DNA from 3 places in the Sphingomonas eleionomae genome. Region 1 is predicted to be linked to each of the others. Evidence: predicted binding sites of a transcription regulator. Region 1 holds the regulator's gene; each other region holds the start of a gene.
What was found. Region 1 encodes LexA, which represses DNA repair genes until DNA is damaged. Its sites were predicted from a motif close to GTTCCNCNCTTGTTCT; they were not measured.
Positions count from the first base shown of each region.

Region 1 (10,398 bases):
CGCCGCGCGGGTTTCGCGCCGCGCTGGATACCCGTGCGGTCAATGGCTATGCCCTGATCGCAGAGATCAAGAAGGCCAGCCCGTCCAAGGGGCTGATCCGAGCGGATTTCGATCCGCCCGCCCATGCCCGCGCCTATGCCGCGGGCGGCGCAACCTGCCTGTCGGTGCTGACCGACGAACGGTGGTTTCAGGGGCATGACGAATATCTGGTCGCCGCCCGCGCCGCCTGTCCCCTGCCCGCGATCCGCAAGGATTTCATGATTGACCCCTGGCAATGCGCCGAATCCCGCGCGCTGGGGGCGGACGCCATCCTGATCATCGTCGCCGCGCTTGAGGATGCGCAAATGGCAGAGATCGAGGCGGCGGCCATGGAACTGGGCATGGATGTGCTGGTCGAGGTGCACGATGCCGACGAAATGGCCCGCGCGGCAGGCCTCAAATCGCGGCTGATCGGGGTAAACAACCGCAACCTCAAGACGTTCGAGGTCAATTTTCAGAACACGTTCGATCTTGTCGCGCTTGCCCCGCCGGGCTGCACCTTTGTCGCGGAAAGCGGCATTGGCGGCCGGGCGGACTGCGACGCGCTGGCCGCGCATGACATCCGCTGCTTTCTGGTCGGCGAAAGCCTGATGCGCCAGCCGGATGTCGAGGCGGCGACGCGGGCACTGGTCGGATGAGCCGCCTGACCCACCTGGATGCCGCAGGGGCGGCGCATATGGTGGATGTCGGCGGAAAGGCGGAAACGGCGCGTCAGGCGGTAGCAACCGGCCGCATCACGATGTCGGCAGAGGCAGCGGCCGCAATCCTGGACGGCACGGCGGCCAAGGGCGACGTGATCGCCACCGCGCGCATCGCCGGCATCATGGCGGCGAAGCGCACGCACGAGCTGATCCCGCTGTGCCACCCCCTGCCCCTGACCCGCATCGCGCTCGACGTGGTTCCAGACGACAGCGGCGTGACCGTGACCGCCACCGTCGGCCTGACCGGCCGGACGGGCGTGGAGATGGAGGCGATGACGGCGGTGTCGGTGGCGCTGCTCACCCTATACGACATGGTAAAGTCGCTGGATAAGGGCATGATCATCCGGGATATTCGCCTGCTGTCCAAGACCGGCGGCAAGTCGGGCGACTGGACGGCGGACTGACTGCCGAAACGGTTCGGCTGAATCCTTCGACAAGCTCAGGATGAGCGACTGTCGCCCAACTGCCCGCCACCTGTTCCCGCTCGTCCTAAGCCTGTCGAAGGACGCTGCCCCGCCCCCTTGGCAACCCCGCTCATCCTGAGCCTATCGAAGGATGCGTCCCTACGCCTTCGGCTATTCCTGCCCGCCAAACCGGCGCTGCTTCACGCCATAGGTGATCCGGATGCGCACCCATTCGCCATATTTCGACTTGCCGCCCACGCGCGGCGGGCGGACGCGGAATTGCCAAGCGGCGGCCAGCACCGCCCGGCCCAGCCGCGATCCGGGGCTTTCGCCGACGATCTCGCAATCCTCCACCCGGTAATCGGGCACGGTTCGGCACATGATCATGCCCCATCCCGGCCCGGCCGCGCTGGACAGATAGCCCGCCAGTTCGGAATCATAGGGTTCCCGGTACCAGGCGGCGGCATAGAGCGGTTCGCCATTGGGACCACTGCCGTCGACGCGCGGGGTATCGCCGGGAATGCCGGTATCCGGCGGCCCCATGGTCGCGCGCGGCGCGGGCGGGCCTGCGCGGCCGGGAGGCGGGGCGCGCCCGATATCGGCCTGCGCCATCTGATCGCGCGACAATTCGATCCACGGGGCCTTGGGGGCAAAATTCTTGACCACCGGTGCCGGCTGGACGGACGGCGTGACGGGGCTGGGCGGCAGGCGGTCGTCGGTTTCGCGCGGACGTTCGGTCGATGGCGGTGGCGGCGCGGCCGCGGGACGGGGCGCGCTGGCGGCGGCGGGCGGCTTTTCCGATACTTCAGCGGCGTCAAAGGTGCTGAGCGCCATATCCACCGGTTCGCGCCTGACCAGCCGGGGGGCCAGTGTCATCATCACCAGCACGATCAGCCCCTCGACCAGCAGCGCCAGCAGAAACGGGCCGCCCCGCCCACGCAACCGTTCCCCGATCCGGGTTCGCCACGTCGGGCGTTCGATGGACTTTGAAACCACGCGAGAAACTTCCGGGGGGCGGCAGGGCTGACTGTCGGGTTAGGGTGCAGATGCGGCCAAGACAAGGCAGCGCGGCGGACACGGTGCAGTTTCCGCGCGCGCCCTCTTTCCCGGCACCGATGCCCGTGCCACATCCGGCCGATGGCACCCCCGCTCCTCCCGCTGGCCGATGCACAGGCCCGGCTGATCGACATGGCCATGCCGGTCGCGGCAGAGGCGTTGCCCATCGCCGGTTGCGCCGGGCGCTGGGCCGCCGAACCGGTCGCCGCGCTGCGCACGCAACCGTCCAGCGACCTGTCGGTGATGGACGGTTATGCCATCGCCAATGCCGCACTGCCCGGCCCCTGGACGGTCATTGGGGAAAGCGCCGCCGGACGGCCGCATGCCGGGCCGGTCGGGCCGGGACAGGCGGTGCGCATCTTTACTGGCGCAGTCATGCCGGCGGGCGCCGACTGCGTGCTGGTACAGGAAGAGGCGGCGCGCGACGGCGACCGGCTGATCCTGACCGGGGCTGGCCCGGCCGCGCCCGGCAGCAACGTCCGGCATCGCGGGCTGGACTTCAGCTCGGGCGCAACGCTGATCCGGGCGGGCGAGCGGATGACCCCGGCGCGCCTCGCCATGGCTGCGATGGCGGGTCATGGCGCGCTGTCGGTCCGCCGCCCGGTACGGGTTGCCGTCGCGGCGACCGGCGATGAACTGCGCCCGCCCGGAACGCCGATGGGCGATGCACAGATACCGGAGACGAACCGGCTGATGCTTGCGGCGATGCTCGCCGATCTGCCCGTGGACATCGTCGACCTTGGCATCCTGCCCGATAACCTCGAAACGCTTACCCGCGCCTTTGCCAGGGTCGATGCCGACCTGCTCGTCACCAGCGGCGGGGCATCGGTGGGCGACCATGACCTGGTGCAGCCCGCGCTGGCGGCGGCGGGGTGGTCCATTGATTTCTGGCGCGTGGCGCTGCGCCCCGGCAAGCCGGTGATGGCCGGGCGGCGCGGCGATGCACTCGTTCTCGGCCTGCCCGGCAATCCGGTTTCGGCATTCGCCACGGCGATGCTGTTCGTCCGGCCGGCCATCGCCGCACTGGGCGGATCGGTCGACCCCCTGCCCCGGCTGACCCCCGCGATCCTGGCCGACCCCCTGCCCGCCAATGGCGAGCGCACCGATTTCCTGCGCGCGGCAATCCTGCCCGACGGGCGCGTCGGCGCGGCGGCGGTACAGGACAGTTCGATGCTGATGACGCTGGCACGCGCCACCTGCCTGATCCACCGGCCCGCTGATGCCCCGGCGGCGGCTGTGGGCGATCCTGTGGATATCCTTGTGATCGCTTGACGCCATACGGAACAAAGCATATACGTTCCCAGTCTGTTCCGACACGGAGGATTGGGGATGCTCACCAAAAAGCAGCATGAGCTGCTGTGCTTCATTGCCGAACGCCTGGGCGAAGACGGCATTTCCCCCTCGTTCGAGGAGATGAAGGAGGCGCTCGACCTCAAATCGAAATCCGGGGTGCACCGGCTGATCGAGGCGCTGGTGGAGCGCGGGTTCATTCGCCGCCTGCCCAATCGCGCCCGCGCGCTCGAAGTGCTGAAGATGCCGGAACGGGGCGATGCAAAGCGGAGCAAGGGTGCAAAACGTGGTGACGTAGCACCACTTTCGCCACCTTCCGCAGTGCAGCGGATGCCGGAACCGGCGAACGACGTCATCGAAATCCCGCTTCATGGCCGCATCGCCGCCGGTGTGCCGATCGAGGCGATGGAGGGATCGCAGATGCTGCCGGTGCCCGCCGCGCTGCTCGGGTCGGGTGAACATTATGCGCTGGAAGTGTCCGGGGATTCGATGGTGGAGGCGGGCATCCTCGACGGCGATTATGCCCTGATCCGTAAGACGGAATCGGCCCGCGACGGCGAAATCGTGGTCGCGCTGATCGACGGGCATGACGCAACGCTCAAATACTTCCGGCGCGAGGGTGCGATGGTCCGGCTGGACCCCGCCAATCGCAGCTATGATCCGCAACGCTACCGCCCTGATCAGGTGCAGGTGCAGGGCCGGCTGTCGGGGCTGCTCCGCCGCTACTGACCAACGGGCCTGGGCGGTGGTGCCACGGGGCGGGCTGGTCGTGGCGGCATCACCGTCGGCGGGTTCAGCCATGGGTGCGCCCCCGGCCCGCGCACGGTGCGAACCGTTCCGCTCGCCAGGGTGATCGCAACGCCGCCGGTCTCCGCCAGCGTTGCCCGGTCCAGGCGCAACCAGCGCGGTACGCATCCGGCCGGCAACCGGCGATCGGCAATCACGATATCGGCAACGGCACACGCATCGCGCATCGCGGTCCATTCGACGAAATGGGCACTGCGGGTGGCAACGACCCGCCAGCTGAGGCCATTGGCATCCCGGACATCGGCCAGGCACAGGTCCGCGCTGCACCGCGCATCGGGCAGGGTGCTGAGCGACAGCGCCTCGCCATCCACCCCCGCTGCCTCGCCCAGCATCGACCGGGTATAGTCCCCCGCCCGGTCGCGCAGCAGCGCCAGCCCGTCCCCGGCCCGGATGGCGACATGGCGGCCATCGCCGGTTACCAGCAGGTCGGGCGGCGGCACGGACAGCGCGCCCAGCGCGCCGATGGCAACGGGTACCGCGCCCCATCGCCGCCATCGCGTCCGCCAGAGCGCGATCCACAGCCCACCGCCGAGCATCGCGGCAAACGCCCATCCCGGCATCGCGGGCAGCATCCGGACTGATCCGGGCGCATCCGCCGTCCAATGGGCAATCGCCAGGATCAGGTCGATGGCCTGCCCCGTCACCCACCATAGCGGCGCGCCCAGCCCCACCGCATCCAGCAGCAGCGCCGCCGCCTCGGCCGGCATGATGACGAACGTGGTGAGCGGAATGGCGACAAGATTGGCAATCGCGCCGTACACGCCGGACTTGTGGAAATGGAACAGCGCAATCGGCGTCAGCACCGCCTCCACCACCAGCCCCGTCAGCAGCAGCGAGGCAAGCCCCCGGCCCAGCCGGGCAAGCCGCCCCTCGTCCCGCCGTTCGAACCAGCCCTGCACCGCCGGATGACTGTGCAGCGCGATGATCGCGGTAACGGCGGCAAAGCTCAGCTGGAAACTGGGGCCGGCCAGGCTTTCCGGCCACAGCAGCAGGACGACGAACGCGCCGGTCGCGACCAGCCGCAGCGTAATCGCCTCCCGCCCCAGCAGCATCGCGGCCAGGATCAGCAGCGCGGCGATGCACGACCGAACCGTCGGCACCTCTGCGCCTGCCAGCCAGGTATAGCCAAGCGCGGCCGCCGCCCCGAACCCTGCAGCGATCAGCGGCACCCGAACCCGCAGGGCAAGTGCCGGAAACAGGGCCAGGATCCGCATGGCCGCCAGGATCGCGGCCCCTACCACCGCCGTGACGTGCAGGCCGCTGATCGACAGCAAATGGGCCAGGCCCGACCGGCGCATCGCCTCTGCATCCGCGTCATTGATGCCGCCGCGATCCCCGGTGGCCAGCGTTGCCGCGATTGCCCCGGCCCCGCCGCCGATCTGCGACTGGATATGCGCCGACAGCCGGTTGCGGACGCCCGCACCGCTGCCCTGGGTCGCATGAATGACCTCAACCGGGCCAAGCGCGCGCCCGGTCGCGCCGATGCCATCGAACCATGCGGCCCGGGCATAGCCATAGGCGCCCGGCAGGGCCGGCGTTGCAGGTGGCATCAACCGGGCGCGCAGCCGGATTTCGGCGCCGGTGCCAGCACCGGGCGGCACATCGACGGCGCGGACATTCACCCGCACCAGCGTCGGCAGGCCGATCGCACCGACAGGGGCAAGGCGCAGCCGGACAAGATCGCGCGCCGGCAAGGGCTCCACCCGCTCGATTCGGGCGACAAAGCTGACCGTGACGGGCCGTTCCAGCACCGGATGCGTAACCCGCTCCGCCCGCACCCACGCAAGACCGATGCCGATGGCGATGAGCAGGCCCAGGCCAAGCAGCGCAGCGCCTGCCCGGCGGCCAATGCCGAAACCCATCCCGATCAGCGCGACCGCCCCGCCCCCCGCGGCAGCGGCCAGCCACGCAGCAGGCCCCGGCAACAGGAACCAGGCAGCGATGCCCAGCCCCAGGGCGACGGGAATCCAAAGCGGCAACTGGCCCCGCTCCGCCTCCAGCCGGCGTTCCAGCCGATCGAATGCAGCACCGATCGCGGCCCGGATTTGTCGTGGCCGGATCGCCATGCTAGGGGCGGCAAAGGCTGATCTGGCCATCGAAAACACAGTGTCTGGGAGCAAGCGCGGTTGAGCGCAACCATGGAATCCGGCAGCAAATCCGGCGGCGCGGGCACACGCCCCGTCGTCACCCGTTTCGCCCCGTCGCCGACGGGGTTCCTGCATATCGGCGGCGCGCGCACGGCGCTGTTCAACTGGCTCTATGCCCGGCATCACGGCGGGCAATTCCTGCTGCGGATCGAGGATACCGACCGGGCTCGATCGAATCAGCCGGCGATTGACGCGATCCTTGACGGGATGCGCTGGCTGGGGCTGGACTGGGACGGCGATGCCGTGTTCCAGTTCGCCCGTGCCGACCGCCATGCCGCCGTCGCGCATGAGCTGCTGGAACGCGGTCATGCCTATCGCTGCTGGCTGACCCAGGACGAGCTGGCCGAAATGCGTGCCCGCGCTCAGGCGGAAAAGCGGCCGTTCCGCGTCGACAGTCCCTGGCGTGATGCCGATCCGGCGACTGGTCCCACTGACCGCGCACCGGTGATCCGGCTGAAGGCCCCGCGCGAGGGCGCGGTGACGATCGAGGATCGGGTCCAGGGCCCGGTGACGGTGCAGAACGCCGAAATCGATGATTTCGTGCTGCTGCGGTCCGACGGTACACCCACCTATATGCTTGCGGTGGTGGTCGACGATCACGACATGGGCGTCACTCATGTCATTCGCGGCGACGATCATTTGAACAACGCATTCCGCCAGCTCGCGCTGATTCGCGCCATGGACTGGCCAGAGCCGGTCTATGCCCATGTTCCGCTGATCCACGGATCGGACGGGGCAAAGCTGTCCAAGCGGCACGGCGCGCTGGGCGTAGAGGCCTATCGCGACGAGCTGGGCGTACTGCCGGAGGCGCTGTCCAACTATCTGCTCCGGCTCGGCTGGGGGCATGGCGATGAAGAGATCATCAGCCGGGAACGGGCAACCGAGGTGTTCGATCTGGCGGGCGTCGGCCGCTCACCATCGCGGTTCGACCTCAAGAAGCTTGAAAACCTGAACGGTCATTATCTGCGCGAGGCGGACGATGCGCGGCTGACCGATCTGGTGGCGGCGCGCATGGCAACGCCGCTGAACGATACGCAGCATGACTTGCTGCTGCGCACCATGTCGTTCCTGAAACCGCGGGCAGCCAATCTCAACGATCTGGCCGATGGGGCGCAGTTTCTATTTCGCACTCGCCCGCTAGCGATTGACGCGGATGCACAACCCCTGCTTGAGGGCGAATCACGATCGATCCTGGCCCGGGTGCATGATGCACTGGCTGCCGAAGCGGACTGGTCGGCCGAACCCCTGGACCAGGCGGTACGCCGCGTGGCGGAAGACATGGGGGTCAAGCTGGGCGCGGTGGCACAGCCATTGCGCGCGGCATTGACCGGCCGGCGGACTTCGCCGGGCATCTTCGACGTTCTGGCGGTGCTGGGACGCGAGGAAAGCCTGGGCCGGATCGCCGATCAGGCTGCGCAAGCGGCCGAATGAACAACGGAAAGGAAATGCGATGACGGATACCGCAAAGCTGCAGACACCGACCAAGGATGTCGAATATCCGGTGATGTCGGGCACGGTCGGCCCGCAGGTCGTCGACATCCGCAAGCTATATGCCCAGACGGGCATGTTCACCTATGACCCCGGCTTCACCTCGACGGCCAGCTGCGAATCCACGCTGACCTATATCGATGGCGACCAGGGCGTACTGCTGCATCGCGGCTATCCGATCGGTCAGCTGGCGGAACAGTCCAGCTTCATGGAAACCGCCTATCTACTGCTGAATGGCGAGCTTCCGGATCAGGGTGAACTCGACAAGTTCGTCTACACGATCAGCCGCCACACCATGCTGCACGAACAGCTGGCGACCTTTTACCGCGGTTTCCGCCGCGATGCGCACCCGATGGCGATCATGTGCGGCGTCGTGGGTGCCCTCAGCGCCTTCTATCACGATTCGACCGACATTACCGATCCCAAGCACCGGCTGATCGCCAGCCACCGGCTGATCGCAAAGATGCCGACGATCGCGGCGATGGCGTACAAATATTCGGTCGGTCAGCCGTTCATGTATCCCAAGAACGAGCTGTCCTACACCGGCAACTTCCTGCGCATGACCTTTGGCGTTCCTGCAGAGGAATATGAAGTGAACCCGGTCGTCGAAAAGGCGCTGGATCGCATCTTCATCTTGCACGCCGATCACGAACAGAACGCGTCGACCTCCACCGTGCGGCTGGCCGGTTCGTCGGGTGCCAACCCGTTCGCCTGCATCGCGGCGGGCATTGCGTGCCTGTGGGGTCCCGCTCATGGCGGCGCGAACGAAGCAGCGCTCAACATGCTGCGCGAAATCGGCCGGCCCGACCGGATTCCGGAATATATTGCCCGGGCCAAGAACAAGGACGACCCGTTCCGGCTGATGGGCTTTGGCCACCGGGTGTACAAGAATTACGACCCGCGCGCGACCGTGATGCAAAAGACGGTGCGGGAAGTGTTCGAGGCACTCAACGTCGATGATCCTGTGTTCGAAGTTGCGCTGCAGCTTGAGGAAATGGCGCTGAACGATGATTACTTCATCGAAAAGAAGCTGTTCCCGAACGTCGATTTCTATTCGGGCGTGATCCTGTCCGCCATCGGGTTCCCGACCACGATGTTCACTGCGCTGTTCGCGCTGGCCCGCACCGTGGGCTGGGTGGCGCAGTGGAACGAGATGATCGCCGATCCGGATCAGAAGATCGGTCGCCCGCGCCAGCTGTATACCGGCCCGACGCAGCGCGACTATGTTCCGCTGAACCAGCGATAAGAAGGGCACGGACAGGATGCGGATCAGGACAGTCTTTGTCGTATTGGGGGCGGTCCTGTTCCTGCTTGGCCTGTTATGGACGGCTCAGGACTGGGCTGGGTGCGTTGGCCCCAGTCCAGTTTCATGATCAATCAGCGCGACTGGGTATGGCGGGGCGCGCTTACGGCCGTGCTTGGTGCGGTACTGGTCCTTCGCAACCGCCGCCGCTGACCGGCGGGTTCAGGCAGCGCGCAGCGTCAACATGAAGCGCGCGCCCTGCCCGGGTGCGCTGTCCACGACAATGTCTCCGCCCATCGCGCGGGCAAGCCGCCGCGCGATATAGAGGCCGAGGCCGCTGCCACCCGGTTCGGCCGGGTCGACCCGTTCGAACTTTTCGAAAATCCGGGCCTGATCCTCGATCGCGATCCCCTTGCCCTGGTCGGCAACGATCACGCAGGCATTCGGCCCGTCGCGTTCCAGCCGCACCCAGACCGAAGCACCCGGCGGCGAATAGCGGACGGCGTTGCCGATCAGATTGACCAGGATCTGCAGCACCCGGCGATAATCTCCCAATGCATCGACGCGGTCGCCCGGCGTCGGCGCATCGATCCGTACCTGCCCCGCCTCTGCCCGCACGGACAACAGGCCCGCCGCACGGCGGCCCAGCTCGGCCAGATCGACGGGTTCGACGACCAGTTGGAAATCAGGCGAATCGATTGTCTGCACCTGCGCCAGATCCTCGACCAGCCCGATCAGATGGCGGCCCGCCGTGGCGATATCGCGGGCATAGGCGGCATATTCGCTGCGGATCGGCCCATCGGATTGTTCGCCGATGGAATCGGCATTGGCGATGATCCGGCGGAGCGGAACGCGCAGCGCGCGTTCTAGCCGCTCTGCAATGGCGAGGGGCGATGCCGCTGCATCCGCCTCCGGCACCTGCTCCGCGATATCCGGGACCGGTTCGGCAACCCCTTCAATCCCGGCAAAGCGGCCAACCGCGTCCGTCAGCGGGCGGCCGGACAGCAGCATCGCCTGCCCCGTCGCGCGCAGCACCGCGCGCTGCCCGGAAAAGGCGGCGACTGCCGCAACCCCGGCCAGCATGGGAAGGCCGCCATCGTTATCCGGTTCCAGCCGGAACAGCTGAGTGACGGGTGCACCCAGCAGATGGGCGGCATCGTCCGGTTCCGGCGCGGTCAGATCGGCGCCGATGCGGGTCAGGCGCAGTGCACCGTCCACGGCCC
Region 1 covers NZ_JBLTWP010000004.1:468,861-479,258, reverse strand. Annotated here, with positions in the region: gene trpC (indole-3-glycerol phosphate synthase TrpC) at 1-677, shown strand, start outside; gene moaC (cyclic pyranopterin monophosphate synthase MoaC) at 674-1,144, shown strand; gene ACNI3Q_RS13450 (energy transducer TonB family protein) at 1,316-2,086, opposite strand; gene ACNI3Q_RS13445 (molybdopterin molybdotransferase MoeA) at 2,282-3,472, shown strand; gene lexA (transcriptional repressor LexA) at 3,530-4,219, shown strand; gene ACNI3Q_RS13435 (ComEC/Rec2 family competence protein) at 4,213-6,363, opposite strand; gene gltX (glutamate--tRNA ligase) at 6,436-7,875, shown strand; gene ACNI3Q_RS13425 (citrate synthase) at 7,895-9,178, shown strand; gene ACNI3Q_RS13420 (sensor histidine kinase) at 9,398-10,398, opposite strand, start outside.

Region 2 (10,398 bases), 260 kb from region 1:
AGTTGAACGGGAACAGCTTGCCGTCGAACGGGGCAATCGCCTCGTTCAAATCGGGCAGGGTGATCATGAACGCCACCGGTTCGCCATCGATTTCGGCGATGCGGATCAGGTCCTCGAACACCAGGGGTTTCAGCTTCTTGCCGACATCGTCGATTTCCGGCTGGGTCAGCGGCACGAATCCCCAATTGTCCGACCATGCGTCGTTCAGGATCGCCAGGATAATCGCCGCCTCTTCGGCAAAGCGGGATTTGTCGACCCGGCGGATGCGGATCTTGCTGCTCTTTTCCCCTGCCGCGACGATGCGGTTGACCAGTGCGGGAAACCCGTTGGTGATATCAAGGTCATAGGTCAAAAGCTGCTTGACCGGGGCATAGCCCGCCGCCTCGATCCATAGCTGATATTCGGCGCGGTTGTGCCCCATCATCACTGTGGGCGGATGGTCGTGACCCTGAATCAGCAGGCCCGGCTCTTCCCAGATCGACAGGCTGACCGGACCGACGGCGCGGGTCATGCCCATTGCGGCCAGTTCCGCCTCTGCCCGCGCGATCAGGGCATGGGCGACCGCTGCGTCCTCCGCCTCGAACATTCCCCAAAAGCCGGTGCCGGGGCCAAAGCCCTGATCGGTCGGCATTTCCAGCGCCAGCCGGTCGATATGCGCGCTCATCCGGCCGACGGCGCGGCCATCGCGTTCGGCCAGGAACAATCGCGCCTCGGCATGGCTGAACCAGCCATTTTTTGCCGGATCGATGCGCTCGGCCATTTCCTGACGCAGCGGCGGAACCCAGTTCGGGTCGTCGCGGTTCAGGCGATAGGCGAGGTCAATGAACGCCTGACGATCGGCTTTGCTCTCCACGGGGCGAACGGACAGTTTCGGATCGGCCACGGCTGCCCCTCTTGAACTTGGCGCGGTCAACGCCCTTGTTAACGGCTGCATCGTCAAGCGAGCACGCTCGTTCGATGTCAAGGGCTGATGGCGCTGGCGACGCCACCATGCTGCCATGTTTGTTCGCCATGAGTGTTGGTGTCATGAACGCTTATGCCAGTCTCGACCGGCGGGATGCCGAACGTGTTGCAGTGCCTGCGGGCGCTGGAATGACGCGCGGCCGTGTGGCCGATGATCGCCAGATGTTGCGGACGGCGGCCGAATTGAGCCGCGATCTGCATCGTGCCCGCCCGGCCATTTACTGGACCGACCTGATCGCGTCGGCGCTGCTCGGCTATGCTGCGCTGGCGCTGGCGATCGGCCTGTCGTCCGGCCTTGCGGCGCTGGCGGCGGCAACGGTCGCCGTGTTCGCGCTGTATCGCGCGGAAAGCTTCATTCACGAACTGACCCATGTGAAGCATGACCAGCTGCCCGGCTTTCGCACCGGCTGGAACCTGCTGATCGGCATTCCGCTGTTCGTGCCCAGTTTCCTGTACGAAGGGGTGCACCAGCTGCACCATGCTCGTCAGCGTTATGGCACGGCGCAGGATCCCGAATATCTGCCGCTGGCGCTGATGAAGCCGTGGAGCGTGCCGCTGTTCGTGCTGGTTTCCGCGCTGGCCCCGCTTGCGCTGATGGTCCGCTTTGCGGTGCTCACTCCGCTTGCCGCGCTGTTTCCGGCGGTGCGCAACGCGCTGATCCATCGCTGGTCGGCGCTGTCGATCAATCCCGATTTCCGTCGGCGGATGCCGGAAGGACCGGCGGCGCGCCAGTGGCGCTGGCAGGCGGCGGGCGCAAGCCTGTGGGCCAATGCACTGATCGCGGGCATGATTTTCGGTGTCATCCCGGTGCGCGCGTTCGTCATCTTCATGGCGGTGCTCAGCATGGCGGCGGTGGTCAATCAGGTGCGGACGCTGGTTGCGCATCTGTGGGAAAATGATGGCGAGGAACTCAGCCTGACCGCGCAGTATCTCGATTCGGTCAATGTGCCGCCGCCCGGCCTGTTGCCGTTCCTGTGGGCGCCGGTGGGCCTGCGCTATCATGCGCTGCATCACCTGTTGCCAGGCGTGCCCTATCATTCGCTGGGTGAGGCGCATCGCCGGCTGGCCCGCACGCTGGAACCGGATTCGGCCTATCACCGCGCCAACTATGCGGGGCTGGCCCCGCTGGTCGGCGCACTGGTGGCCAAGACGGTCCGTCGCGGCTGAACCCCGGAGGGCCGGCCAGCGCCGGTCTTAATGAAAATCCCGCGATCCCGGCAGGATGCGCATATCGCGCGGATGCCGGTTCTGGCCCACGGGCCGCGCCACTTCGTCGACCGGGCATAAGGGCGGGCGGGGCGCATCGTCCGACAACAGGCCGAGCAGGCCGGTGCGATCCTGAACCCGGTTGGCCATCAGATGGACGACCCCCTCCGGGCTGCGCTGAACCTGGCCGGACACGACCATCAGCCGCGATGCCATGACTTCGCGGCGGAACCGTTCGAACAATCGTGCCCAGAGCAGGATGTTTGTGACGCCTGTCTCATCCTCGATGGTGATGAAAATGGCGTTGCCCTTGCCCGGTCGCTGGCGGACCAGCACCACGCCGCCGGTGCGCACGAATGCCCCCGCCTTTGCCGCACTGGTTTCCGCACAGGACAGCACGCCCTCCGCCCGCAGGGTCGGGCGGATGAACGTCATCGGATGATCCTTCAGCGACAGGCGGAAGCTTTGATAATCCGTTGCCACTTCCTCGCCCAATGGCATGGCGGGCAGGGCGATGGCGGGCTCCTCCCCCAGTTCGCGGGCGCGGGCGGCGGCGAACAGCGGCAATTCGCCCGATGGCGTCCGCCGCGCCTGCCACAGCGCCGCACGACGGTTCATCGCCAGCGAGCCAAAGGCATCGGCATCGGCCAGCAGGCGCAGCGCACGGGCGGGCAGGCCGGCCCGCCGCGCCAGATCCTCAGTCGAGGCAAAGCGGCCCTCGTCCCGCGCCGCCGCCATCGCATCGGCCCATTCCTGGCGGAAACCGTCAATCTGACGCAGCCCCAGCCGCAGCGCCAGGGCATCGCCGTCCGGCTCCATGTGCGAATCCCAGACGCTGTGATTGATGTCGATCGGCCGCACCACGACGCCATGGTCGCGCGCGTCGCGGACGATCTGCGCCGGCGCGTAAAAGCCCATGGGCTGCGAATTCAGCAGCGCGCAGGCAAAGATGCCGGGGTGATGGCATTTGATCCAGCTCGACACATAGACCAGCCGGGCAAAGGACAGCGCATGGCTTTCGGGAAAGCCATAGCTGCCGAACCCCTCGATCTGGCGATAGCAGCGTTCGGCAAAATCGGCCGTGTATCCGCGCGATGTCATGCCGCCGATCATCTTGTCGCGGAACACATCGATGCCGCCGCGATTGCGGAACGTCGCCATGGCGCGGCGCAGCTGGTTCGCCTCTGACGGGGTAAAGCCCGCCGCGACGATGGCCAGCTTCATCGCCTGTTCCTGGAAAATCGGCACGCCATAGGTGCGGCCGAGCAGGTTCTTCAGCTCATCGGGATCATGCGGCGGGCCGGGGGAGGGATATTCCGGTTTCTCGATCCCCGCCCGCCGCCGCAGATAGGGATGGACCATGTCCCCCTCGATCGGGCCGGGCCGCACGATCGCCACCTGCACGGTCAGGTCATAGAGCGAACGCGGCTTCAGGCGCGGCAGCATGTTCATCTGTGCCCGGCTTTCCACCTGAAACACCCCGATGCTGTCGCCCCGTTCCAGCATGGCATAGACGGCGGGATCGTCCGCCCGGATATCCACCTCCAGCGTATGATGGCCCAGGCCATGATCCGCCATCATGGCAAAGGCGCGGCGGATGCAGCTGAGCATCCCCAGCGCCAGCACATCCACCTTCATGATGCCCAGCGCGTCGATATCGTCCTTGTCCCATTCGGCAAAGGTGCGATCCGCCATGGCGGCATTGTGCAGCGGCACCGTTTCGTCCAGCCGGTCCTGCGTCAGGATGAAGCCGCCGACATGCTGGGACAGGTGGCGGGGAAAGGGCGCGGCCAGCAACTGGCCCGACAGGTCGATCAGGCGGCGGATTTCCGGCGCATCCGGATCGAACCCGGCATCGGCAAAGCGTTTTTCGGGCATTTCGCGGCTGAAACTGCCCCAGACGGTGGAAACGATGCGGGCGGTCACATCCTCGCTAAGGCCCAGCGCCTTGCCCACTTCGCGCACCGCGCTGCGCGGGCGGTAATGGATGACGGTCGCGGCGATGGCGGCACGGTGGCGGCCATAGCGGCGATAGACATATTGCATCACCTCCTCGCGCCGTTCGTGTTCGAAATCGACATCGATGTCGGGCGGTTCGTTCCGTTCCTCCGACACGAACCGGGAAAAGAGGAGGTCATGTTCGGACGGGTCGACCGAGGTGACGCCCAGCAGGAAACAGACGATGGAATTGGCCGCGCTGCCCCGTCCCTGGCACAGGATCGGCGGATCCTGAGCCCGCGCGAACACCACCAGATCATGGACGGTCAGGAAATAGCACGCATAATTCTGTTGCCGGATCAGCGCGAATTCCTCGTCCAGCCGCCGGCGCACATCCGGCGTCAGATTGGGGCCATAGCGCGCATGGGCCGCCTGCATGACGATATGTTCCAGCCACGCCTGCGGCTCCCACCCGTCCGGTACCGGTTCGTGCGGATATTCATATTTGAGCTGTTCCAGATCAAAGCCGATGCCGTCCAGGAACCGGATCGTCTCGTCCAGCGCGCCGGGATGATCGCGGAACAGCTGGGCCATTTCCTGCGGCGGTTTCAGGTGGCGTTCGGCATTCACCTCCACCCGGGTGCCCGCCGCCGCAATGGTCACGCCGTCCCGGATACAGGTCAGAATGTCGTGCAGCGGGCGTTCGTGCGGGGCGGCATACAGGACATCGCCGGTAGCCAGGACCGGCACGCCAGCCTCTGCCGCAATCGCTGCCAGCCCAGCCATCCGCCGCGCATCGCGCCCCCGCCGCTGCATCGCCCCGCCCAGCCACACCCGGCCGGGCGCAATCCGGACCAGCCGGGCAAGCAGCGCGGCCAGCCCGTCCGGTTGCACCAGTGCCAGCGGCGGCACCGGATCGGCGCTGTCATGATCGACGGGATTGCGGCGCGGGCGCTGCGGCGTGGCGGTGCTTGTCGGCAGGACGATCAACTGCAGCCCGTCCTGAAACGCCAGCAGATCGGGCAGGCGCAGGATGCAATCGCCCTTTTCCGCGCGCAGATTGCCGGTAGTCAGCAGCCGGGTCAGCCGGCCCCATGCCGCGCGATCGACAGGATAGGCGACGATATCCGGCGTGCCGTCGACGAACACCAGCCGCGCGCCGACGACGAACCGGGGCAGGGGGCGGCAATCGCCAGCCTCTGCCTGCGCCTCCCGCACCCGTTTCAGCGCGCTCCAGGCGCGGACCACGCCTGCCACCGTGTTGCGATCGGCAATGCCGATGCCCGCAAGGCCAAGATCGACCGCACGCAGGATCAGATCGGCGGGGTTCGATGCCCCGCGCAGGAACGAGAAATGCGTGGCGGTAACCAGTTCCGCAAAGGGCGCTGGCGGCGCATCATCGCCCTGTCCGCGCGGCCGCTCAGCCGGGACAAGCTGGACGACGCTGCCCGATTTTCCGCCGTCATGCTCAACCTGTTTCAGCATCCACTCCGCCTTTTCAGCCGGGCGGTGCGGAGGAGAGATCGACCCTGAACCCCGTTCAGGGTGACGGTTGGCCTTTCCTCGCTCACGCGAACAGGCGCTTCTGTTGGGCCTGTCTCGCTCACGCGAACAGGCCGTGGACATACCAGCGGGGATCGGCGCGTTCATCGCCATACAGGCCGTGGCGGAACAGCCAGAAGCGGCGGCCGCGCACATCCTCTACCCGGTAATAATCCCGCGTCAGACCGGGGTCGCCCGGCGCGCGCCGCCACCATTCGGCGCTGATCCGTTCCGGCCCCTCGGCCCGTGCCACTTCGTGCAGGGTGCGGCGCCAGCGGAATCGCTGGGGCGGCCCGTCGGGCAGGCCGGCGATCACCTCGACCGGCTGGGGCGGATCGAACAGGTGAACGGGACGCAGCGGCGGCTCGCCTGCTTCCGGTTCGGGCCAGGGGGCGGGGGCCTGAACATCCATGGCGGGCAGGGCGAGCGACGCCTGTTCGGGCATGTGGCTGTCGCGCGTGACGAACCGGCGCACCCGCTGGCGGCCGACCCGGGTGCTGAGCCGGTCGATCAGCGCGGCCACCGCCTCTTCCCGCGTCTCGCCCCCCTCCAGTGCCAGTTGCGCGGCAGCCAGTGGCTCGTCCTGCGGCACGGCCAGCCGGATCATGTCGAACCCGAAACCGGGGTCGATGGGATCGGCCAGCGCCCCCACCCGTTCTTCGAACAATCGCTGAATCCGCGCCGGATCGCGCAGGGGAAGGCCGCTTTCGACGGAAAGGTCGATGACATGGCCATCGCTGCGATACAGGCGCGCGACAAAGCGGCGTCCGCCCCGGCGGCGTTCCTCAAGCGCGGCCGACGCCTCGACCGCCAGTTCGCCGATCACCGCCATTGCAGTGTCGGCCGTCGCAATCGGTTCGGCAAAGCGGCGCTCAAGCATCAGCGCAGGCAGCGCGCGGCGCGGGGTGATGCGGCTGTCGCTGCGCCCCAGCACCCGGTTCAGCCGGTCGATAGCCTCTGCCCCGAACCGCGCGGCGAGCGGCGCCGGCGGCTGATCGGCCAGATCGCCGATGGTCTTCAGGCCCGCCCGGCGCAGGCCATGTTCGCTTTCGCTGTCCAGTTCCAGCGCACTGACCGGCAACCGGCGCAGCGCCGCTGCCTCATCGCGCGCGGGCGCGGACTGAAACCTGGCGAGCGCCCTTGCCCCCTCCGGCGTTGCCGCCATCGCCAGCCGGATACCGCTGGCCCAGCGCCGCATCGCTGCCGATACATCCGCGATCAGCCCCGCCTCGCCATCATGGCGGTGCAGGCATCCGGTCATGTCGAGCACCAGAGCGTCGGGCGGCTCCGCCTCGACCAGCGGCGTGAACCGGTCACACGCATCGGCGATCCGTTCCAGCCATTGCCGGTCGGCCGCCGGATCGGCGACCACCGCGATCAGCGCCGGCACACGCGCCTGTGCATCGGCCAGCGTCATGCCGGGAGCAAGGCCATGGGACAGCGCATCGGCATCGCACGCGGTCAGCCGCATGGCGCCGCGCTGCCGGTCGATCAGGACCAGCGGGCCGTCACCCCGCCTGGCGAAGGGGCGGTCGCGCAGCAGCCGGTCGGTCGGCAGGAACGGGAACCACAGCGCCAGGAAGCGCCGCTGCATCCCCGTTCCGCCAATCGCATAATCGTCCCTGTTCACGGTTCCACTCCACGCGCCAGTTGCCGCCATCCGGTCGGCCGCGCTGGCGCATCAATTCGATATCCCAGGCCGGATGGCCGGGGGCATTGGCGGCCAGCGGGACGGACGGGGCCGCCGATACCCGCCACCGTGTCTGCGCCGCATTGGGCGACGCCGCGCCGTCCAGCCGCAACAGGATCGCGGTGACCCCGTGGGATTCGGCCGCCAGCGCCAATCGCCGACTGGCCGTCAGGTCGAGTGCGCGTGGATCGCCCGCCAGTTCGATCGCCACCGCGCCCAGCGCCGGACAGCGAAGGCCATCCACCGCCGCCCGCAGCACCGCCGCCGCATCGGGCAGCACGCCGACGATCAACCGCGCTGGGTCCATGCCGATCGCTGCCAGCCCGGACGGGCACAGTGCCCCCGCCATCCGCCAGGCCGGTTCCTCGACCAGCCACAACATCTCCCCCCCGATCAGCTGAGCGCAGAGCGCCGCAAATCCCGATCCGCTGCCCGCATCCGCCGATGTCGCCAGCACCTCGTGCAACCGGCCGCGCATCAATCCACCGCCCAGCGCGCGGTCGATCGCCGGATGCCCGGTCGGCGAGCGGTCGGCCGGCCGCGCATCGACCAGCGGCCCACGCCGTTCGATCCTGGCGATCCTGCGCCGGACAAGGCGAAGCGATTCGGACATATGTTCTACTTATGTTCCAAATAGGGTCCGCGTCAACGCCGCCTGAAATCGCTGTCTGGGGAAGGGCGCGCGCAGCACGAAGCCGCGCCCGGTCAGTGAACGGGCGGAACCGGCACGATCCACGCGCCGTTCCTTACAGTGTCAGCGATCCGGCGTCAGACGCGCCGGTAGCGAAAGTACCACACCTCGTGCCCCTGCCGCCGGGCCTTTCGCTCATAGCGGGTTTCCGGCCAGTCATCGGGCCGCGTCAGGAAATCGGCGGCGCTGGTGGCCAGCCATTTGAAATCGGGCCGTTGGTTCATCACCATCATCGACCAGCGGCAATAGGTGGGATCGTCGGTGCCCAGCCGGAATTCCGCGCCCGGTTTCAGCTTGGCGGCGATCAGGTCGAGCGGGCCATGATTGACCATGCGCCGCTTGGCATGGCGCGCCTTTCGCCATGGATCGGGGTGGAGCAGATAGACGCGCGTCAGGCTGGCATCGGGCAGCCGCTCGATCACTTCCAGTGCATCGCCCATGTGCAGCCGGACATTGGTCAGCCCCCCATCGCGGATATGGCCCAGCGCGCCAACGACACCGTTCAGGAACGGTTCGCACCCGATAAAGCCATGGTCGGGCCGCATCGCCGCCTGTCCGGCCAGATGCTCGCCCGCGCCGAACCCGATTTCCACCTCCAGCGGGCGGTCATCGCCGAACAGCGTTTCTGCCGTCACCGGGCCGCTTTCCGGAACGCTGACCTGTGGCAGCAATTCCTCGACCAGCGCGGACTGGCCCTGACGCAGCTTGTGCCCCTGGCGTCGGCCATACAGGCGGCGAATGGTCGTCGGATCGTTCATGGCCGTGCGCTTTGGCGACAACCGGCCGCCGGGGCAAGCCGCGCGCGGCGTCAGGCCGCCGGCTTGCCCGCAAACAAGGCCGCTGCATCGTCGATCCCGGCATAGGCGGCCGCCATGTCCGGTGCCTCGCTTTCATCGCCAAACCCGAAATAATCGTCATCGCCCAGCGGCTGCACGACGATGCCGTCGCGCCGCGCCAGCACCGACAGCTTGCGGTAGTAAATGCCATAGGTGACGCCCGGCTGGGGCAGCAGCCACGCGATCTGCCCGCGCACCGGCACCAGCCGCTCGTCCCCGAACAGCGCCTTTGCCGCATAGCCGGTGCAGTTCATCACCACCGGTTCGGCAATCCGGCGAAGGTCGCGGACAGAGGCGAATGTGTCGTGCACAAAGCGTCCCCCGGCGGCCAGAAACTCCGCCTCCAGTTGCCGGCAATAGGCCGCGACATTATAGGTCATGGTCGATGTCCGCCGGGCATAGGCGGTGGGGAAGGGGTGCTGTGCCGGGTCCAGCGGCTGGCTTTTGGGCACCATGTCGGCGACCATCGGGTCCAGTTCCGCGAAATGCGCTCGTCCCGGATGCGCCGCCTCCAGCGCCGCCAGCCGCGCCGCGCGCGGTTCGGCGGGCGTATCGGACAACAGATAACGGTCGGTCCATTCCACCGGATCGCCCGCCATGCCCAGATAGCTCTGGTGCATGGCAAAGCTGGCCCGCGCCATCCGTTCCCATTTCGCCGGGAAATCGGGGCCAGCGGCATCGACATGGGCGATGCGCGAGGATGGCGTCCATGCGCCCGTCGCCCAGGAGGAACGCGTGTCGGGAAAGCGGTCCTTGGTATAGATCGTCACATCCGCGCCCATGCGCTGCGCGGTAATCGCGCTGGTCAGGCCGATACAGCCCGCGCCGATCACCGCGATGCGTTTCCCCTGGGCCAGCGCCAGCGGGACCGCGATCTGCGCCGATCCCCAGGACAGCGACCAGCCGCTGCCGCCATGGCCGTAATGGTGGACGACCCGCTTGCCGCCCACCCGCTCCAATTCGATGCGCGGCCCGGTGGCCAGGAAGGGGCGCAGGCACACGGTGACGCGGAACATCCGGTCGCGCCGGGCCATGACGGGGACGATCGGCGGGGGTGGCGCAAAGGCCATTCCCTGCGCCCTCGCCGCGCGTGGTGCAGTGCCAAGTCCGATGGCGGCAACCCCGCCGCCCATGATCAGGCTGCGCCTGTCGAGCACCATGGTTCCCCCTGTCATTATCGTGGCGTCGCTATCGCCGACGCACCCAGCTTATCGGCTTTGCTGCAAAGCGAAAGGGGTCGATACCGCGCTATTCGGTCAAAACACCGGTATCGATGGTGATTTCCTTTTTCTTGCCGACCGTGCTGACCGAGCTGACGGGCTTTTCCTCGCTCAGCACCGCCAGTGCCCGGTCGGGGGAGGGCAGCGCATCCTGCATCGGCAGCACATAGGTCCTTTCCAGATCGACGAAGCGAACGACCCATCCATCCGGCGCGTCATCCTTTAGCTTCATCTGCGGGCTGACGCTCAGGCCGCGTCCGCTGTCGGATGACGCCAGGAAATAGCCGTTGGTCGCCGCGTTCGCGCGGTACA
Region 2 covers NZ_JBLTWP010000004.1:207,580-217,977, forward strand. Annotated here, with positions in the region: gene ACNI3Q_RS12205 (N-acetyltransferase) at 1-883, opposite strand, end outside; gene ACNI3Q_RS12210 (fatty acid desaturase family protein) at 1,027-2,130, shown strand; gene ACNI3Q_RS12215 (error-prone DNA polymerase) at 2,158-5,592, opposite strand; gene ACNI3Q_RS12220 (Y-family DNA polymerase) at 5,711-7,243, opposite strand; gene ACNI3Q_RS12225 (ImuA family protein) at 7,158-7,952, opposite strand; gene trmB (tRNA (guanosine(46)-N7)-methyltransferase TrmB) at 8,108-8,788, opposite strand; gene ACNI3Q_RS12235 (FAD-dependent oxidoreductase) at 8,839-10,041, opposite strand; gene ACNI3Q_RS12240 (hypothetical protein) at 10,115-10,398, opposite strand, start outside.
Region 2: the regulator LexA is predicted to act here: its motif matches at 7,955-7,970, upstream of ACNI3Q_RS12225 (ImuA family protein).

Region 3 (10,398 bases), 420 kb from region 1:
CCGGATATGGGTACGCGGCCCCCGTTGCGCAAGGGGAGGGGCCGGTGCAGGGCCGGTGCGCCGGGCCGGGCAAGTGTCGGAAGGGGACGAAGGTGACGGCACGTCCCCCCTGGAATCGCCCCCGCTGAGCAGCCCCCGGCCGGCCGGTCGGGTCGGTGGTTGGCTGACAGTTTGGACACTTTGTACGGGTTTTCATGCGGGGTGACGACACCGCGCGGGCACGCAGCGGCATTGCCCGTCACCCGGCGGGGCGCCGGGACGGGGTACGGAATGTGAGGGTGCCGAAGAAGTGCCATGATCGCCCGACCGCAAGCGCCGCGCAGGGCGGCAGGGCCGGGGAGGATAGGCAGGGAAGGGTGCTGTAGGACAGCGCCAAGCGCCCGAGCGATCAGCGCAAGCTAATCGCAAGGCCCGCGTGCCCACGCGGGAGCGCAGGCCGGCCGGCGTGCGGGCGGCACAGCCGACCGACACGTCCGACCCCGGCCTTCGCCGGGGCAGGCTCGCGGCTTTGCCGCGACGGCCTTTACCAAGTCAGGCCTGCCCCTTGGTCGCATCAGCCAGCCCGTGCCGCCAGCCGGGATCCACCCCCGCCCGCGGCCCGCGGACAATCCTCCCAAGCGCAAAAGGCGCGACAAGCCGAAGCCTGCCGCGCCCCCTGATCGTTTCGGGCCGTCGCTCTGACGAGAGCGGGTTACTTGCCCTGAAGCGCGTGCTTCAGATCGCGCATTTCGTCATGGCCGGCGCGGACCGAGGTCCAGGCGTGGCCGATGGCCGAGCGGGTTTCGGGGGACAGGCCGTCATCCTTCAGCGCGTCCTCGAACTTCGCCTTGATATGATCCTCGCCGCGCTCGACCTCGTTGACGATCGCCTGATCGTCCTGGCCGGTGACGGCGGATTTCAGGTTGAGGAACATGCGGTGCGCGCCGGCAAGGGCGGTGCCGTCATCCTCCGGATCGCCGCCCAGCCGGGTGACTTCGGCCTGAAGCGCGCTCGCGGCCTGACGCCGTTCGGACGCGCGGCTGTTGAACATCTGAACATAGCGGCTGTTTTCCGCATCCTTCGCGGCCTCGGTATAGCCGTCCACGCTGTCGATCGTGGTGGCGATCAGCGAATTGAGGGTGCGGATATCGTGGCTGGTATCGGCCATGGCGTCTCTCCTTGTTTCCGGTTGGGGATACAGAGAGGAGCGCATGAGCGGCGGGATGGTTGCGTGGGGCGGGGTTTGTAGTCCGGTGAAAGGAGCCAATTGGCTTACTCGGTAAACACGCAACCCATGGAAATGCCCAAGCCTGTGCTATTCGTATCCTCGTCAATTCGCATGATGCCGATGGATTTGAAAAAACCGGGACTTTCAATGCAGGATAGGTATGAGGTGACGGATGGGATCGATACTTAGCGTATTAATTACAGCCGGGCTTGGGACATGGCTCGCCTATTTATGGCAGCAGCGATCAGCCAAGGAAACAAGGTTTTTTGAAGCATCGAGGGTTCAACATGAGCTGATGCGACAAGCGGCACGCAATATCGCTGCGCTTATCGGCAAACGCCTGTACGCAACGCACAGGATTTGTCGGATATCAAAGTCGAATGCTTACTTTGAAGAAGCCATAGCAGATTATCGGGAATGTATTATTGAGTGGAATAGACAGCATCTACAAATGGATCTTGACATTCGTACGCTGTTTATCGGTCCTGCTGTCGTCCAGTTTGAAAATCTCCAAGGGCGGCTGGCAGTTCTTACTAATGATGTAAGTCGTCATCTAGAATCCGCTGGGATTGATACGCCACCAGCCTACGAAATTATTCGTGCAGCAGAAAACCTGAGAGGAGACTATTTTAGCTTTCTACAAGACATGATTGATGAAGCTAATAACGTATTTCGACAAATGCACTTTGGTGTTCAGTTAAGATATCAATTTGACGAAATCCGTCACTTTTCAACGGTTGATCTTATAAAAGCGCTCTTTACTGGACCTCACGAGGAATCCTCCGTAGTTCGCTCGCCGACTGATTTTGGCATGCCAATTAGCGCTCGGGAGGCGAGGCTTGGGATAAACGAGCATTGAAGCAATGACAGCTGCTTCGTCAATTGTTAGTTCATCCGCAAATTTTTGAAAAATCTCTAAGCTTGCTGAATCTGCTCCAGTTAGACCAGTGCCGAAATACGCGTTAGCAAGATAAACTCGTAGAATGTGTATCTTGGAGACTTTTCGCTGCAGGGCGAATGCGCCTACGGCTTCACGTATTTTTCGACGAGTAGATCGCTCGTATCGATTAGATACAGTACGAAACAACTGTATGTCTATTGTACTAGCGCCGCCAAATCGTCTAAACATTAAAGCCTTAATCAATTCGCGACATATAGATCGCCAATCATATCCAGCATGAAGGAAAAATCGACGATCTTCCAAAGCGATGACTACCATCTCCAAATTTGACAACGCTACTGTATTCGATACGCGGCTCGCCAAATGTTGAATTTGCAAGATCACCCTATGAATCCCGAGCAGTGAGCTACGTATCGTGGGTCTTTTGGGCCGCATTCAATCCCTCTACTGGATTTTTGCGCCTTTATCTATAACCTCGCTAAATCCTTCTCAGTTAACCGCCCCTACCTCAATAACCCCCCTCAAATACCGCCCTGTAGAGCTCGCCTCCACCTTCACTACCTGCTCCGGCCGTTGACCTTCGGTCGCCTGCCCATCGTCTCAGCTCTCGGCTGCGCTCGAACTCCGCTCAGGACAGATTTGTCCCCGCATCGCTATCGCAATAGCGGGGCCAAATACCGCCCTGTAAAGCTCGCCTCCACCTTCACCACCGCTTCCGGCGTGCCCGTCGCCACGATCTCCCCGCCCTTCACGCCGCCTTCCGGGCCGAGGTCGATGATCCAGTCCGCGGTCTTGATGACGTCGAGATTGTGTTCGATCACCACCACGCTGTTGCCTTGTTCGACCAGGGCGTGGAGCACCTCCAGCAATTTTCGCACATCCTCGAAATGCAGGCCGGTCGTGGGTTCGTCGAGGATGTAGAGCGTCTGTCCGGTGGAGCGGCGGGCGAGTTCCTTTGACAGTTTCACGCGCTGTGCCTCGCCGCCGGACAGGGTCGTCGCCTGTTGCCCGACCTTGATATAGCCGAGGCCCACTTCGGCCAGCATGGCCATGCGTTCGCGGATCGGGGGCACGGCCTTGAAGAATTCCACCGCATCCTCGACCGTCATGTCGAGTACGTCGGCGATGGACTTGCCCTTGAACTTCACCTCCAGCGTTTCGCGGTTGTACCGCTGGCCATGGCAGACGTCGCAGGTGACATAGACGTCGGGCAGGAAGTGCATCTCGATCTTGAGCACGCCGTCGCCCTGGCACGCCTCGCACCGGCCGCCCTTGACGTTGAAGCTGAACCGGCCGGGTTTGTAGCCGCGCGCCTGGCTTTCGGGCAGGCCGGCGAACCAGTCGCGGATATGGGTGAAGGCGCCGGTATAGGTGGCGGGGTTGGAGCGCGGGGTGCGGCCGATGGGCGACTGGTCGATGTCGATGACCTTGTCGAGATGCTCAAGCCCAGTGATCTTGTCGTGCCGGCCCATGGGCACGCGCGCGCCGTTCAGCGTGCGGGCGGCGGCGGCATACAGGGTGTCGAGCGTGAAGCTGGACTTGCCCGAGCCGGAAACGCCGGTGATGCAGGTGAAGGTGCCGAGCGGCACGCTGGCCGTCACGCCCTTCAGGTTATTGGCGACGGCATTGTGGACGGTGAGTTTTTTTCCGTTGCCCTTGCGCCGTTTCTTGGGGACTTCGATGCTGCGCGTGCCGTTGAGATACTCGGCGGTGACGCTGCCCGGGGTGGCGAGCAGTTCGGGCAGGGTGCCGTGCGCGACGATGGTGCCGCCATGGACGCCCGCGCCCGGCCCCATGTCGATGACATAATCGGCGGTGCGGATCGCATCCTCGTCATGTTCCACCACCAGCACGGTGTTGCCGAGGTCGCGCAGGCGGCGGAGCGTGGCGAGCAGCATGTCGTTATCCCGCTGATGCAGGCCGATGCTGGGTTCGTCGAGGACATAGAGCACGCCGGACAGGCCGGAGCCGATCTGGCTGGCCAGGCGGATGCGCTGGGACTCGCCGCCGGACAGGGTGCCGCTGGTGCGATCGAGGTTGAGGTAATCCAGCCCGACATTGTTGAGGAAGCCGAGGCGTTCCAGAATTTCCTTGAGGATGGGGGCCGCGATCTGCCGCTGCTGATCGGTGAGGGCGTCCGGCAGCGACTGGAACCAGGCGAGGGCGTCGACCACGGACAGGCGGGTCGCGTGGGAAATCGGCTGCTGCGCGATCTTGACCGCCAGCGCTTCTGGCTTGAGGCGGGCGCCGTGGCACGTCTCGCACGGCTGAGCCGCCTGATATTTCGACAGCTCCTCGCGCATCCAGGCGCTTTCGGTTTGCAGGAGGCGGCGGTTGAGATTGCCGATGACGCCCTCGAACGGCTTTTTCACGTCGTACGACTTGCGACCGTCGATGAAGGTGAGCGTGACCGGCTTGCCGCCGGTGCCGTGGAGGATGATGAGCTGAACCTCTCCGGGCAGGTCCTGCCACGGGGTGTCGAGGCTGAACCCGAATTCGCGGGCGAGGCTGGCTAGCACCTGCATGTAATAGGGGCTGGGCGGGTTGGACTTGGCCCAGGGGACGATCGCGCCCTTTTTCAGGGAAAGCGCGGCGTTGGGGACGACGAGGTCGGCGTCGAATTCCTGCCGCTCGCCAAGGCCGTCGCAGGCGGGGCAGGCCCCTTGCGGTGCGTTGAAGCTGAACAGGCGGGGTTCGATTTCCGCGATGGTGAAGCCGCTGACCGGGCAGGCGAATTTTTCGCTGAACACGATGCGGTTGGGCGGGATCCCTGCGCCCTTCATCGCACCCGCGTCCGCGGCCTCATCCTCCCGGCCGGGCACGACGCCGTCGACCAGGTCGACATAGGCAAGGCCCTCGGCCAGTTTCAGCGCGGTCTCGAAGCTTTCCGCCAGCCGCGTGGCGATGTCGTCACGCACGACCAGGCGGTCGACCACCACCTCGATATCGTGCTTGTACTTCTTGTCGAGCGCGGGTGCTTCCTCGATCGGATATTGCTCGCCATCGATGCGGACGCGGGTGAAGCCGGCGCGCTGCCATTCGGCCAGTTCCTTGCGATACTCGCCCTTTCGCCCGCGCACGACGGGGGCGAGGAGGAGCAGGCGCGTCCCTTCCGGCAGGGCGAGCACGCGGTCGACCATCTGGCTGACCGTCTGTGCCGCGATGGGCAGGCCGGTGGCGGGGGAATAGGGGATGCCGACCCGCGCCCAGAGCAGGCGCATATAATCGTAGATCTCCGTCACCGTGGCGACGGTGGAGCGCGGGTTCCGCGACGTCGTTTTCTGTTCGATGCTGATCGCGGGGGACAGGCCCTCGATATGATCGACATCGGGTTTCTGCATCATCTCAAGGAACTGGCGCGCATAGGCGGACAGCGATTCCACGTAGCGCCGCTGCCCCTCCGCATAGATGGTGTCGAAGGCGAGGCTGGACTTGCCGCTGCCCGACAGGCCGGTGATGACCGTGAGCGTGTCGCGCGGAATGTCGATGTCCACGCCCTTGAGATTATGCTCGCGCGCGCCGCGGACGGAGATGTGAGTAAGGCTCATTCCGGCAGTTCTATCTTTGTTCTGGAGGGGAATCCAGTAGGCGAGATAGGGGGTGAAGGGGCCGGTTGCGAGGGGGGCGCGGCCCTTGTCGCGTCAAACGCGTGGCCTCATGTGCAGCGCTGACCCAAGGGGGATGAATCATGCACAACCTGTACGACGTGTCGGTGCCACCGATGATCCGCGCGCTGGCCGCGATGAAGGCGTTTCTGGAAAAGGCGCGCGCTTATGCGGAGGCGCAGGGATGGGATGAGGCCGAGCTGACCGAAGCGCGGCTCTATGCCGATATGGCGCCCCTGATCGGACAGGTGCAGCGGGCAAGCGACAGCGCCAAATTTCTGGCGGTGCGTGTCGGTGGTGCAGAGCCGGTGGCGATGCCGGACGAGGAAACGAGCTTTGCCGAACTGGCCGAGCGGATCGACAGGACCATTGCGGTGCTGAATGCCGTGCCGCGCGATGGATTTGACGGCAAGGAAGACGCCGAGGTCATCCTGAAGACGCCGCGCGGCGACATTCCGTTTCGCGGAACCGATTATGTCCTGAGCTTTGCCATCCCCAATTTCTATTTTCACGTCACGACGGCGTACGCGATCCTCCGAATGAAGGGCGTGCCGGTGGGCAAGATGGATTTTCTGGGTCCGCGATAGGGAACGGCGCATCGCGCAAACGGGATTGCTGGATATCGAAGGTTGTCCAGCGATCGATGCGGATCGCTGCGCTGCCTGTCGATCGCGGACCTTCCCCCCGTCCCTTGGCCCGTGTTGCCGGGGCGGGGTTTGCAGCGTATCCCCCTTGCGCGGCGGCGGGGCTGGTTTCGGGAGCGAGTGACGATGTGTGATCGGGACATGGCGGCGCAGGGGCCGTTCGACTGGGCAATGAACCGGCGGCAGTTCGCGGCGCTGGGCGCGGGGGCGGCGATTGCGGCCTGTGCCCCCGTCGCGGGCGAGGCCGGTGCGGCGCAGGCGGGCGGTTTGAGCGAGGGCATGGTTTCCTTTCCCACCGCCGACGGCACGCTGGATGCGTTTTTCGTCCGCCCGGCATCGGGGCGGCACGCGGCCGTCATCACCTGGCCCGACATTGCCGGCGTGCGCGAGGCGTTCCGCGTGATGGCGCGGCGGCTGGCGGCGCAAGGTCATGCCGTGCTGGTCATCAACCCCTATTACCGCGACGTGCCGAGCGACGCGTTCAAGGATTTTGCCGGTTTTGCAGCCGGTGGCGGCTTTCAGAAAGTCGGCCCGTGGCGCGCGAAGCTGACGCCGGAGGCGGTGATGCGCGATGCCAATGCGGCGATCGCGTGGCTGGACAAGCAGCCATCGGTCGACACGCGGCGCGGCATCGGCAGCCATGGCTATTGCATGGGCGGGCCGTTCACCGTGTTCACCGCCGCTGCACAGCCGGGCCGGGTGAAGGCGGCGGTATCGCTGCACGGCGGGGGGCTGGTCCGCGCGGATACGCCGATGAGCCCGCACAAGATCCTGAGCAAGACCGACGCCAGCTATCACATCGCCGTCGCGCAGAATGACGATGCCAAGGCACCGGGCGACAAGACAGAGTTCAAGGCCGCAGCCGATGCTGCCGGCCGTCCCGCGACGGTCGAGGTCTATGCCGCCGACCATGGCTGGACCGTGATCGACAGCGCGGCCTATAATCAGACAGAGGCCGAGCGCGCCTGGGCCGTGATGAGCGGCCTGTTCAAGGCGCTGTAACCAAGCCGCGCGCCGACAGGAACGGGCCGGGGCGGCGGCAAGCGCCGTGCCCCCGGCATCGGTTCGTTACGCGTGCATCGCCGCAATGGCGCGTCACCGGAGAGTGTGGTACAGTTCCATAGGAATTTTCTATCACTATGATAGACAGTCCATGCTTGTATCAATGCCCTAGACTCACGATTACGCAGCTGCACAATTTTTCGGGGACAGGAATGGCGGATCAGGGTCAACGCGTCGGTGTGCGCGCCTTTCTGGGCTGGATCAGTTTGGTGATGACACCGGACGGCGGGTTCGTGCGGCTGGCGCTGGTTTATGGCATCGCGATCTCTCTTCTGTCGCTGGCGACGCCGATTTCGGTGCAGCTGCTGATCAATTCGGTGGCGAACATCGCGCTGCCCGCGCCGCTGTTCACCCTGTCGGCCATGCTGTTCCTGCTGCTGCTGATCGCGGGCGTGCTGATGGCGTTCCGGGTGCATCTGATGGCATTGTTCGAGCGGCGGCTGTTCGCGCGGATCACGGCGGAAATCACGCTGCGCGCGGTGCACGCCCAGAACCCGTTTTTCGGGGATGAGCGGCGCGGCGACCTGTTCAACCGGTTCTTCGACATGATGACCGTGCAAAAGGCGATGCCCAGCCTGTTGATCGGCGGGTTCACCATCGTGCTGCAGGGGGCCGTGGGCCTGATCGTCACCAGTTTCTATCACCCGTTCTTTCTGGCGTTCAACATGGTGCTGGTGCTGGTCCTGTTCCTGATCTGGCAGATCTGGGCATCGGGCGCGATCCGCACGGCGGTGGGCAAGAGCCACGCCAAGCACAGTGCGGCGCACTGGCTGGAAAGCGTCGGCGGATCGAACGGGTTCTACAAGTCGAGCCGGCACCTGGCGTTCGCCATGGACAAGTCGGAGGCGGTGACCGCGGCCTATGTCGATGCGCACAAGCAGCATTTCCGGTACAGCTTTGTGCAGACCCTGTGCCTGTTGTTCACCTGGGCCGCGGCCAGTGCGGCGCTGCTGGCGCTGGGCGGATGGCTGATCATCCAGAACCAGCTGTCGATCGGTCAGCTGGTGGCGGCCGAACTGATCCTGTCGGGCGTGTTCTATGGCATCGCGCAGCTCGGCTTTTACCTGGAGTCGCTGTACGAACTGGCCGCCGGGCTGGAGGAGCTGGCGCTGTTCTGGGCCATTCCGCAGGAGCCGGAACAGCGCGGCAACGGGCGCGGCCCGGCCGATGGATCAATCCGCTTTCGGGGCGTGCAGCATCACGGCGTGACGCTGGATTTCGAGGTGGCGGCGGGCAAGCAGCTGGCGGTGGCGACGCCGCCGGGGCTGGACCGGACCATCGCGTTCCTGCTGCGCCGGCACGAGACGGCGGAGCGCGGCATCGTGACCGTCGGCGGCGCGGATATCGCATCGTTCGACATGTATCGCCTGCGCGCGGACATCCGCGTGCTGGACCGGCCGACCATCGTGGAAATGTCGATCCGCAACTACCTGACCCTGTCATCGGCGGAGGATGCGATGGGCATGATGGAGGCGCTGGATATCGTTGGCCTGATCGAACGGATCGGCGCACTGCCTCAGGGGCTGGACACGCATCTGTCCAGTTCGGGATGGCCGTTGTCGGTGGGCGAGACGATGGCGCTGAAGCTGGCCGCGGCGCTGCTGGCGCGGCCGCGCGTGCTGATGCTGTCGCCGCTGCTCGACCTGTTGCCGCCGGCGCGGGTGGATGCGGCGCTGGCCCGGATGCGGGAATCGCAGACGACGGTGCTGCAGTTCACCCGGCGGCCCGAGGGGCTGGCCCGCGACGGGCATTTGTGGATCGGGCGGCGCGAACAGCTGCATTGCGAGGGCGAGGGCGAGCTGATCGCGCTGGCGCGTGGTGAGGGAGGCAACCATGCCCTTTCGGCCTGAACATATCGTGCATTTCCGGACGCTGGAGCAGATCCGACCGCCGCGCGCGACCCGGGCGCTGGCATGGATGATCGTGATCGGCATCACCATCGTCACCGTCGCGCTGTTCACCGTGCCATGGGTGCAGACCAGTGCGGGATCGGGCCAGATCGGCGCGCTGAACCCCGATGACCGGTTGCAGGAGGTGACTGCGCTGGTCCCCGGCCGGGTCGAACGCTGGTACGTTCAGGACGGCCAGCGGGTGAAGCGCGGCGACCCGATTGCGCGGATCGAGGACAATGACCCCGACCTGCTGGCCCGGCTGGCCGCAGAGCGCGCGCAGGTGCTGGCCGAGATCGCGGCGGCGGAACAGGCGATGGCGGTGGCGCAGCTGGACGTGAACCGGTCGCGCCAGCTGTTCAGCGAGGGGCTGGCCGCGCGGCGCGATTATGAAGCGACCCAGATCAAGGTGGCGGATCACCGGGCCAAGCTGGCGGAATCGCGCGCGAAGCTGAGCCGGGTGGACGTGACGCTGAACCGGCAGTCGGCGCAGCTGGTGCGGGCGCCGCGCGACGGGCGCATCCAGTCGATCAATGCGGCCGCCGGCGCGACGTTGGTCAGCCCCGGCGATCCGCTGGCGACGTTGGCACCGGAGGCGCCGGAGCGGGTCGTCGAGCTGATGGTGGACGGGCGCGACGTGGCGCTGATCCGGCCCGGCCGTCCGGTGCGGCTGGCGTTCGAGGGGTGGCCCGCGATCCAGTTCAGCGGATGGCCGTCGATCGCGCAGGGGATGTTCGACGGACGCGTCCGATCGGTCGACCCGTCGGCGCAGATCAACGGCCTGTTCCGCGTGCTGGTGGAACCGATGCCGGGCAAGCCCGCATGGCCCGACGACGATTTCGTGCGGCTGGGCGCGAAGGCGCGCGGCTGGATCCAGATGGAGACGGTGTCGCTGGGCTATGAGCTGTGGCGTCAGCTGAACGATTTCCCGCTCGAGTTCCGCCGCCCCGCCATCGAGGGCGAGAGCAAGGCGGGCGGCATGACGTCCGGCCCGGTGGAGAAGAAGAAATGAAGCGCGGCGCGCTGGTCGCGACACTGCTGGCGCTGACGCCGGGTGCCGTGTGGGCGCAGGAAATGGCTGCGTCCTTCG
Region 3 covers NZ_JBLTWP010000004.1:53,489-63,886, forward strand. Annotated here, with positions in the region: gene ACNI3Q_RS11470 (ferritin-like domain-containing protein) at 692-1,147, opposite strand; gene ACNI3Q_RS11475 (biosynthetic peptidoglycan transglycosylase) at 1,938-2,543, opposite strand; gene uvrA (excinuclease ABC subunit UvrA) at 2,762-5,656, opposite strand; gene ACNI3Q_RS11485 (DUF1993 domain-containing protein) at 5,797-6,300, shown strand; gene ACNI3Q_RS11490 (dienelactone hydrolase family protein) at 6,484-7,359, shown strand; gene ACNI3Q_RS11495 (ABC transporter transmembrane domain-containing protein) at 7,572-9,269, shown strand; gene ACNI3Q_RS11500 (efflux RND transporter periplasmic adaptor subunit) at 9,253-10,320, shown strand; gene ACNI3Q_RS11505 (TolC family protein) at 10,317-10,398, shown strand, end outside.
Region 3: the regulator LexA is predicted to act here: its motif matches at 5,664-5,679, upstream of uvrA (excinuclease ABC subunit UvrA).